Linked DNA regions of Caldimonas thermodepolymerans. The protein of the gene in region 1 interacts with the protein of each later gene in a pairwise test. Links are inferred from orthologs where the notes say so. Each region holds a gene or a part of one and is shown on either strand. Other genes may lie near its edges. The genes, in order: rlmN and ftsZ.

Region 1 (3,245 bases):
GGCGGCAAGGGCCGCGGCAAGGGGCGCGGCAACGCGCGCGCCGCGGCGGGGCCCGATCCGCTGCAACAGACCTTCGACAAGCGGTTCCGCTCGGGGGGCGGCAACGGCGGCGGCAGCACGCGCATTCCCGATCCGCTGGAGCAGACCTACGACAAGCGCTTCGTCCAGGCTGCCCGCAAGGGGGGCGCGCCGCGCCAGCCCGACCCGATGCAGACCAGTGTCGGCTACATCGGCGGCGATGCGTTCTACCGCAAGACGCAGGGTGGCAAGGGCGGTGGCCGCGGCAAGGGCGGCAAGCGTGGCGGAAGGGGCCGTTGACGGTCACCCCACCCGCCGGATGCCCTTGACCCGCGCTGGAAATAGCGGCGCCTGCCTGGGGAAAACCCCCGTGCGGGCGTTACAATGAAAAGCTTTGCCAAGTACTTGATTTCAGGAGAACTTTCATGGCGGTCGAACGCACTCTGTCGATCATCAAACCCGATGCCGTGGCCAAGAACGTGATCGGCCAGATCTACTCTCGTTTCGAAGGCGCGGGTCTGAAGATCGTGGCGGCCAAGATGGTGCATCTGTCGCGCGGCGAGGCCGAGCAGTTCTACGCCGTGCACAAGGAGCGTCCCTTCTTCAAGGACCTGGTCGAGTTCATGATCTCCGGCCCGGTGATGGTGCAGGTGCTCGAAGGCGAGAACGCCATCGCCAAGAACCGCGAACTGATGGGCGCCACCGATCCGAAGAAGGCCGAGAAGGGCACCATCCGTGCCGACTTCGCGGAGAGCATCGACGCCAACGCCGTGCACGGCTCCGACGGTCCCGAAACCGCGGCTGCCGAAGTGGCGTTCTTCTTCCCCGGCATGAACATCTACAGCCGCTGAGCGCGGTTGTAGCCACTGCATCCTCGAACGAGGAAGGCACATGACCGTCAACCTACTGGATTTCGATCTCGACAGGCTGGCGGTCTACTGCGAGCAGCTGGGCGAGAAGCGCTTCCGCGCGACCCAGCTGTTCCGCTGGATCCACCAGAAGGGCGCGTCGGACTTCGAGCAGATGTCCGACCTCGCCAAGTCCCTGCGCCAGAAGCTGGCCGGCGTGGCCGAAGTGCGTGCGCTGCCGGTGCTGGCCGAGCAGGCGTCCGCCGACGGCACCATCAAGTGGCTGTTCGACGTGGGCAACGGCAATGCCGTCGAGTCCGTCTTCATTCCCGAGGACGACCGCGGCACGCTGTGCGTGTCCTCGCAGGCCGGCTGTGCGGTCGGCTGCCGTTTCTGCTCCACGGGGCACCAGGGGTTCAGCCGCAACCTGACCACCGGCGAGATCCTCGCCCAGCTCTGGTACGCCGAGCACCACCTGCGCCAGCGCCTGAACCTGGCCCCGGGCGAGCGCGCCATCACGAACGTCGTGATGATGGGCATGGGCGAGCCGCTGCAGAACTACTCGGCGCTGGTGCCGGCCCTGCGGGTGATGCTCGACGACCACGGCTACGGGCTGTCGCGCCGGCGCGTGACGGTGTCCACCTCCGGCGTGGTGCCGATGATCGACCGGCTGCGCCAGGACTGCCCGGTGGCGCTGGCCGTGTCGCTGCATGCGCCCAACGACACGCTGCGCGACGAGCTGGTGCCGCTGAACCGCAAGTACCCGATCGCCGAGCTGCTCGACGCCTGCAACCGCTACCTCGAGACCGCGCCGCGCGACTTCATCACCTTCGAGTACTGCATGCTCGACGGCGTGAACGACACCGAGGCGCATGCGCGCGAGCTGCTGGCGCTGCTCAAGGGGCGGGTGGCCTGCAAGCTGAACCTGATTCCCTTCAATCCCTTCCCCTCCTCGGGCCTGAAACGGTCTGCGCGTCCCCAGGTGCAGGCCTTCGCGAAGGTGCTGATGGATGCTGGTATCGTCACGACCGTTCGCAAGACGCGAGGAGACGACATTGACGCGGCTTGCGGTCAGCTGGCCGGCGAGGTCCAGGACCGTACCAACGTGCAGCAGCGCCTGACCCGCCAGCCGATACGCATCCATGCAACGACCGGCTCGAGCCGGCAGGAGAAGAGACGATGACGTTGGGTCGGCACGCATCCCGCAGGGTGTGGCATCTGATGGCAGTGCTCGCGGCCAGCGCCTGGCTGGCCGGTTGTGCGACGGCACCGTCGGGCGGATCGGGGGAGATCCGCACGGCTTCCGACCAGACCGAGGCCCAGCGGCGGGCCCAGATCCGCCTGGAACTGGCCACCGCCTACTTCACGCAGGGGCAGGTGACGACCGCGCTGGACGAGGTCAAGCTGGCGCTGCAGGCCGATCCCTCCATGCCCCAGGCCTACAACCTGCGCGGGTTGATCTACGCCAGCATGAATGAAGACCAGCTGGCCGAGGACAGCTTCCGCCGCGCGCTGCAGCTCAACGCGCGCGATGCGGACGTGATGCACAACTATGGCTGGTTCCTCTGCCAGCGCCGGCGCTACGCCGAAGCCCATGCCCAGTTCGATGCGGCGATCGGGATCCCGCAGTACCGGGATGCGCCGCGCACCCTGCTGGCCAAGGGGGTCTGCCAGGTGCGCGGCGGCGACCTGGCCGAGGCCGAGAAGACGCTGATGCGCGCCTACGAGCTGGACCCGTCCAGCCCCGCGATCGCGGTGAACCTGGCCCACGTGCTGTATCGCCGCGGCGAGCTGGAGCGTGCACGCTTCTACGTGCGCCGTGTCAACAACGTGCCCGAGTACGTGAACGCGGAAACGCTGTGGCTGGCCGCGCGCATCGAGCACAAGATGGGCAACACCGGCGGCGCGCTGGATTTCGGCAACCAGCTGCGCCAGCGCTTCCCGAACTCCCGCGAAGCGGCCGCTTTCGAGCGGAGGAACTTCAATGACTGAGGCGGACCGCAGCACGGCGGCACCCGGCGCGCCGGCACAGTCGGCCGGCGAGATGCTCAAGGCGGCGCGCCTGGCGCAGGGGGTGCACATCGCCGCGCTGGCCGCCTCGATCAAGGTCAGCGTCAAGAAGCTCGAGGCGCTCGAGGCCGACCAGTTCGACCAGCTGCCCGATCCCACGTTCGCGCGGGCGCTGGCGCAGACCGTCTGCCGTTTCCTCAAGGTCGATCCTGCGCCCATCCTGGCGCGGCTGCCCGAACCCGGCACGCCGTCGCGGCTGGAGCACGTCGCGCGCGGGCTCAACCAGCCGTTCCGCGATGGCTCGTCGCACGCCGGCGACGGCGTGGTCCTGTCGGCGCTGTCGCGCCCGGCGGTGTGGGTGCCGCTGCT
Region 2 (3,250 bases), 870 kb from region 1 along the record:
GGCAGAACTCCACCGGCATGGTGATCGTGCGCGACAAGGAGGTCACGCCGATCGACGTCTCGCGCGTCGTCGAGACCGCCAAGGCGATCAACATCCCCAACGACCAGAAGCTGCTGCTGGTCGAGCCGCAGGAATTCGTGATCGACGGCCACGAGGTCAAGGAGCCGATCGGCATGAGCGGCGGGCGCCTGGAGGTCAAGGTGCACATCGTCACCGGCGCGCAGAGCGCGGCCGAGAACATCGTCAAGTGCGTGCGCCGCTGCGGGCTGGAGGTCGAGCAGCTGGTGCTCAACCCGAGCGCCTCGGCCGCCGCGGTGCTGACCGAGGACGAGAAGGACCTGGGCGTGGCGCTGGTCGACATCGGCGCCGGCACCACCGACGTGTCGATCTTCACCGACGGGGCGATCCGCCACACCGCGGTGATCCCGATCGCCGGCGACCTGATCACCAGCGACATCGCGATGGCGCTGCGCACGCCGACCAAGGACGCCGAGGAGATCAAGGTCGACTACGGCGTGGCCAAGCAGTTGCTGGCCGACCCCGGCGAGCAGGTCGAGGTGCCGGGCCTGGGCGACCGTGCGCCGCGCATGCTCAGCCGCCAGGCGCTGGCCGGCGTGATCGAGCCGCGTGTCGAGGAGATCTTCTCGCTGGTGCACCAGGTCATCCGCGAGAGCGGCTACGAGGAGCTGCTGTCCTCCGGCATCGTGCTGGCCGGCGGCTCCGCGGTGATGCCCGGCATGGTCGAGCTGGGCGAAGACATCTTTCTGAAACCCGTACGCAAGGGCATCCCGACCTACTCGGGGGCCCTGTACGACATGGTGGCCAACCCGCGTTCGGCCACCGTGATGGGACTGCTGGAGGAGGCGCGCCTGGCGCGCGTACGCGGGCATCGGGCGGCCCAGCAGGCCGGCTCGGTGACGACGCTCTTTGGCCGTATCAAGGACTGGTTGATCGGGAATTTCTGATGCCGTCGGGAACCGCTTCCCTCAGGCTGGGTTTGTTTTCTGGTTTTTGTGTGTTTGGTTTTTTTCTGCAAGGCAACTGCTGACGAAGGAGGTCCACCATGCCTATCGAGATGATTGAGGAATTCAACATGGGCACCCAGATCAAGGTGATCGGGGTGGGAGGCGGCGGTGGCAACGCCGTCGAGCACATGATCGCCAAGGGCGTGCAGGGCGTGGAGTTCATCTGTGCCAACACCGACGCCCAGGCGCTCAACAGCTCGTCGGCGCACAAGCTGATCCAGCTGGGCACCACGGGCCTGGGCGCCGGCGCCAAGCCGGAAGCCGGCAAGGCCGCGGCGGAAGAGGCGGTGGATCGCATCCGTGAAGCGATCGAAGGCGCGCACATGCTGTTCATCACCGCCGGCATGGGGGGCGGCACCGGCACCGGCGCCGCCCCGGTGATCGCCCGCGTGGCCAAGGACATGGGCATCCTGACCGTGGGCGTGGTCACCAAGCCGTTCGAGTTCGAGGGCCCGCGCCGCATGAAGCAGGCCGACACCGGCCTGGCCGAGCTGGAGGCCAATGTCGACTCGCTGATCGTGGTGCTCAACGAGAAGCTGCTGGAGGTGCTGGGCGACGACGTCACCCAGGACGAGGCCTTCGCGCAGGCCAACGACGTGCTGCGCAACGCGGTGGGCGGCATCAGCGACATCATCCACATCCCTGGCCTGGTCAACGTCGACTTCGAGGACGTCAAGACCGTGATGAGCGAGCCGGGCAAGGCCATGATGGGCACCGCGACCGCCTCCGGTCCGGACCGCGCGCTCAAGGCCGCCGAGGCTGCCGTCGCCTGCCCGCTGCTGGAAGGCATCGACCTGTCGGGCGCGCGTGGCGTGCTGGTGCTGATCGCCGCGGCGCGCAGCACCTTCAAGCTGGCCGAAAGCCGCAACGCGATGAACACCATCCGCCGCTACGCCGCCGAGGACGCGCACGTGATCTACGGCACGGCCTACGACGACAGCCTGGGCGACCAGCTGCGCGTGACGGTGATCGCCACCGGCCTGTCGGCCCAGGCGCGTCGCCAGCAGGCCCCGATCAGCGTGGTGCACTCGCAGCCGGCGCTGCGCACCGGCACCGACAACATCCCGGTGCTGAACGCGACCGTCGGTGGCGTGGGCCATGGCCCGGCCACCCACGACTACAGCAGCCTGAACACCCCCAGCGTGTGGCGTTCGGGCCGCACCCAGGCGGCGGCCAAGGTCGACGCGCTCGCGAGCAACGGGATGGACGAGATCGAGATCCCGGCGTTCCTGCGCAAGCAAGCCGACTGAGCCGGCGCCGAGCGGCGGCGCGGGCGGATCTGCCACCGGCGGTCTCGCCGTACGGGGGTACGGCGGCACCTCCGCCCGCTCGCGACGCTCGTCGTCCGGCCCCAATGGGCCGGTTGCGCCATCCGTGCGCAGGGGATAACCCTGCCTCATAGAATGCGGACATGCTTCAACAACGCACCCTCAAGTCGCTGACGCGCGCCGTCGGCGTCGGGCTGCACAGCGGGCAGCGCGTGGAACTCACGCTGCGGCCGGCCGCGCCCGACACCGGCATCGTGTTCCGCCGGGTCGACCTGCCCGTGCCGGTCGAGATTCCGGTGTCGGCGATGGCGGTCTCGGACACGCGCCTGGCCTCGACGCTGTCGGCCGGCGGCGACCCGGGCGCGCCCAAGGTGCACACGGTGGAGCACCTGATGTCCGCCTGCGCAGGCCTGGGGCTCGACAACCTGTATGTCGACATCACGGCCGAGGAAGTCCCGATCCTGGACGGCTCTGCAGCCTCCTTCGTCTACCTCCTGCAGAGCGCCGGGATCGAGCTCCAGGGTGCCCCGAAGCGGTTCCTGCGCGTCAAGAAGCCCGTGGAAGTGCGCGAAGGGGAGGGCCGCACCCTCAAGTGGGCCCGCCTCGAGCCCTACCACGGCTACAAGCTTTCCTTCGAGATCGACTTCGACCACCCGGCGGTGGACCAGACCGGCCAGCAGGTGGTGTTCGATTTCGCGTCCGGCCGCTACACCCGCGACATCGCGCGGGCGCGCACCTTCGGGTTCACCAAGGACCTGGAGGTGATGCGCGCGCGCGGGCTGGCGATGGGCGGCAGCATGGACAACGCGATCGTCGTCGACGACTACCGCGTGCTCAATGCCGAAGGGCTGCGCTACGACGACGAGTTCGTCAAGCACAAGATCCTGGATGCGATCGGCGACCTGTACATCGTGGGCAAGCCGCTGCTGGCGGCCTACAGCGCGTACAAGTCGGGCC

Evidence for each region.
Region 2: the proteins of rlmN (region 1) and ftsZ interact in binary tests that used the Escherichia coli proteins (3 or more experiments, as listed by UniProt). The link is inferred for Caldimonas thermodepolymerans from one-to-one orthologs.

What each region holds. Positions count from the first base shown.
Region 1 is NZ_CP064338.1:2,126,526-2,129,770, reverse strand. What follows is about bases 50-2,979. They hold rlmN (dual-specificity RNA methyltransferase RlmN), read left to right. Parts: upstream 50-909; coding sequence 910-2,049; downstream 2,050-2,979. Other genes in these bases: IS481_RS18525 (helix-turn-helix domain-containing protein), read left to right, coding at 2,851-2,979; pilW (type IV pilus biogenesis/stability protein PilW), read left to right, coding at 2,088-2,858; ndk (nucleoside-diphosphate kinase), read left to right, coding at 444-869; rluB (23S rRNA pseudouridine(2605) synthase RluB), read left to right, coding at 50-318. Outside these bases: more of rluB, read left to right, coding at 1-49; more of IS481_RS18525, read left to right, coding at 2,980-3,245.
Region 2 is NZ_CP064338.1:2,992,911-2,996,160, reverse strand. Bases 235-3,169 are described here. They hold ftsZ (cell division protein FtsZ), read left to right. Parts: upstream 235-1,063; coding sequence 1,064-2,275; downstream 2,276-3,169. Other genes in these bases: lpxC (UDP-3-O-acyl-N-acetylglucosamine deacetylase), read left to right, coding at 2,437-3,169; ftsA (cell division protein FtsA), read left to right, coding at 235-965. Outside these bases: more of ftsA, read left to right, coding at 1-234; more of lpxC, read left to right, coding at 3,170-3,250. UniProt on the Escherichia coli protein: Essential cell division protein that forms a contractile ring structure (Z ring) at the future cell division site. The regulation of the ring assembly controls the timing and the location of cell division.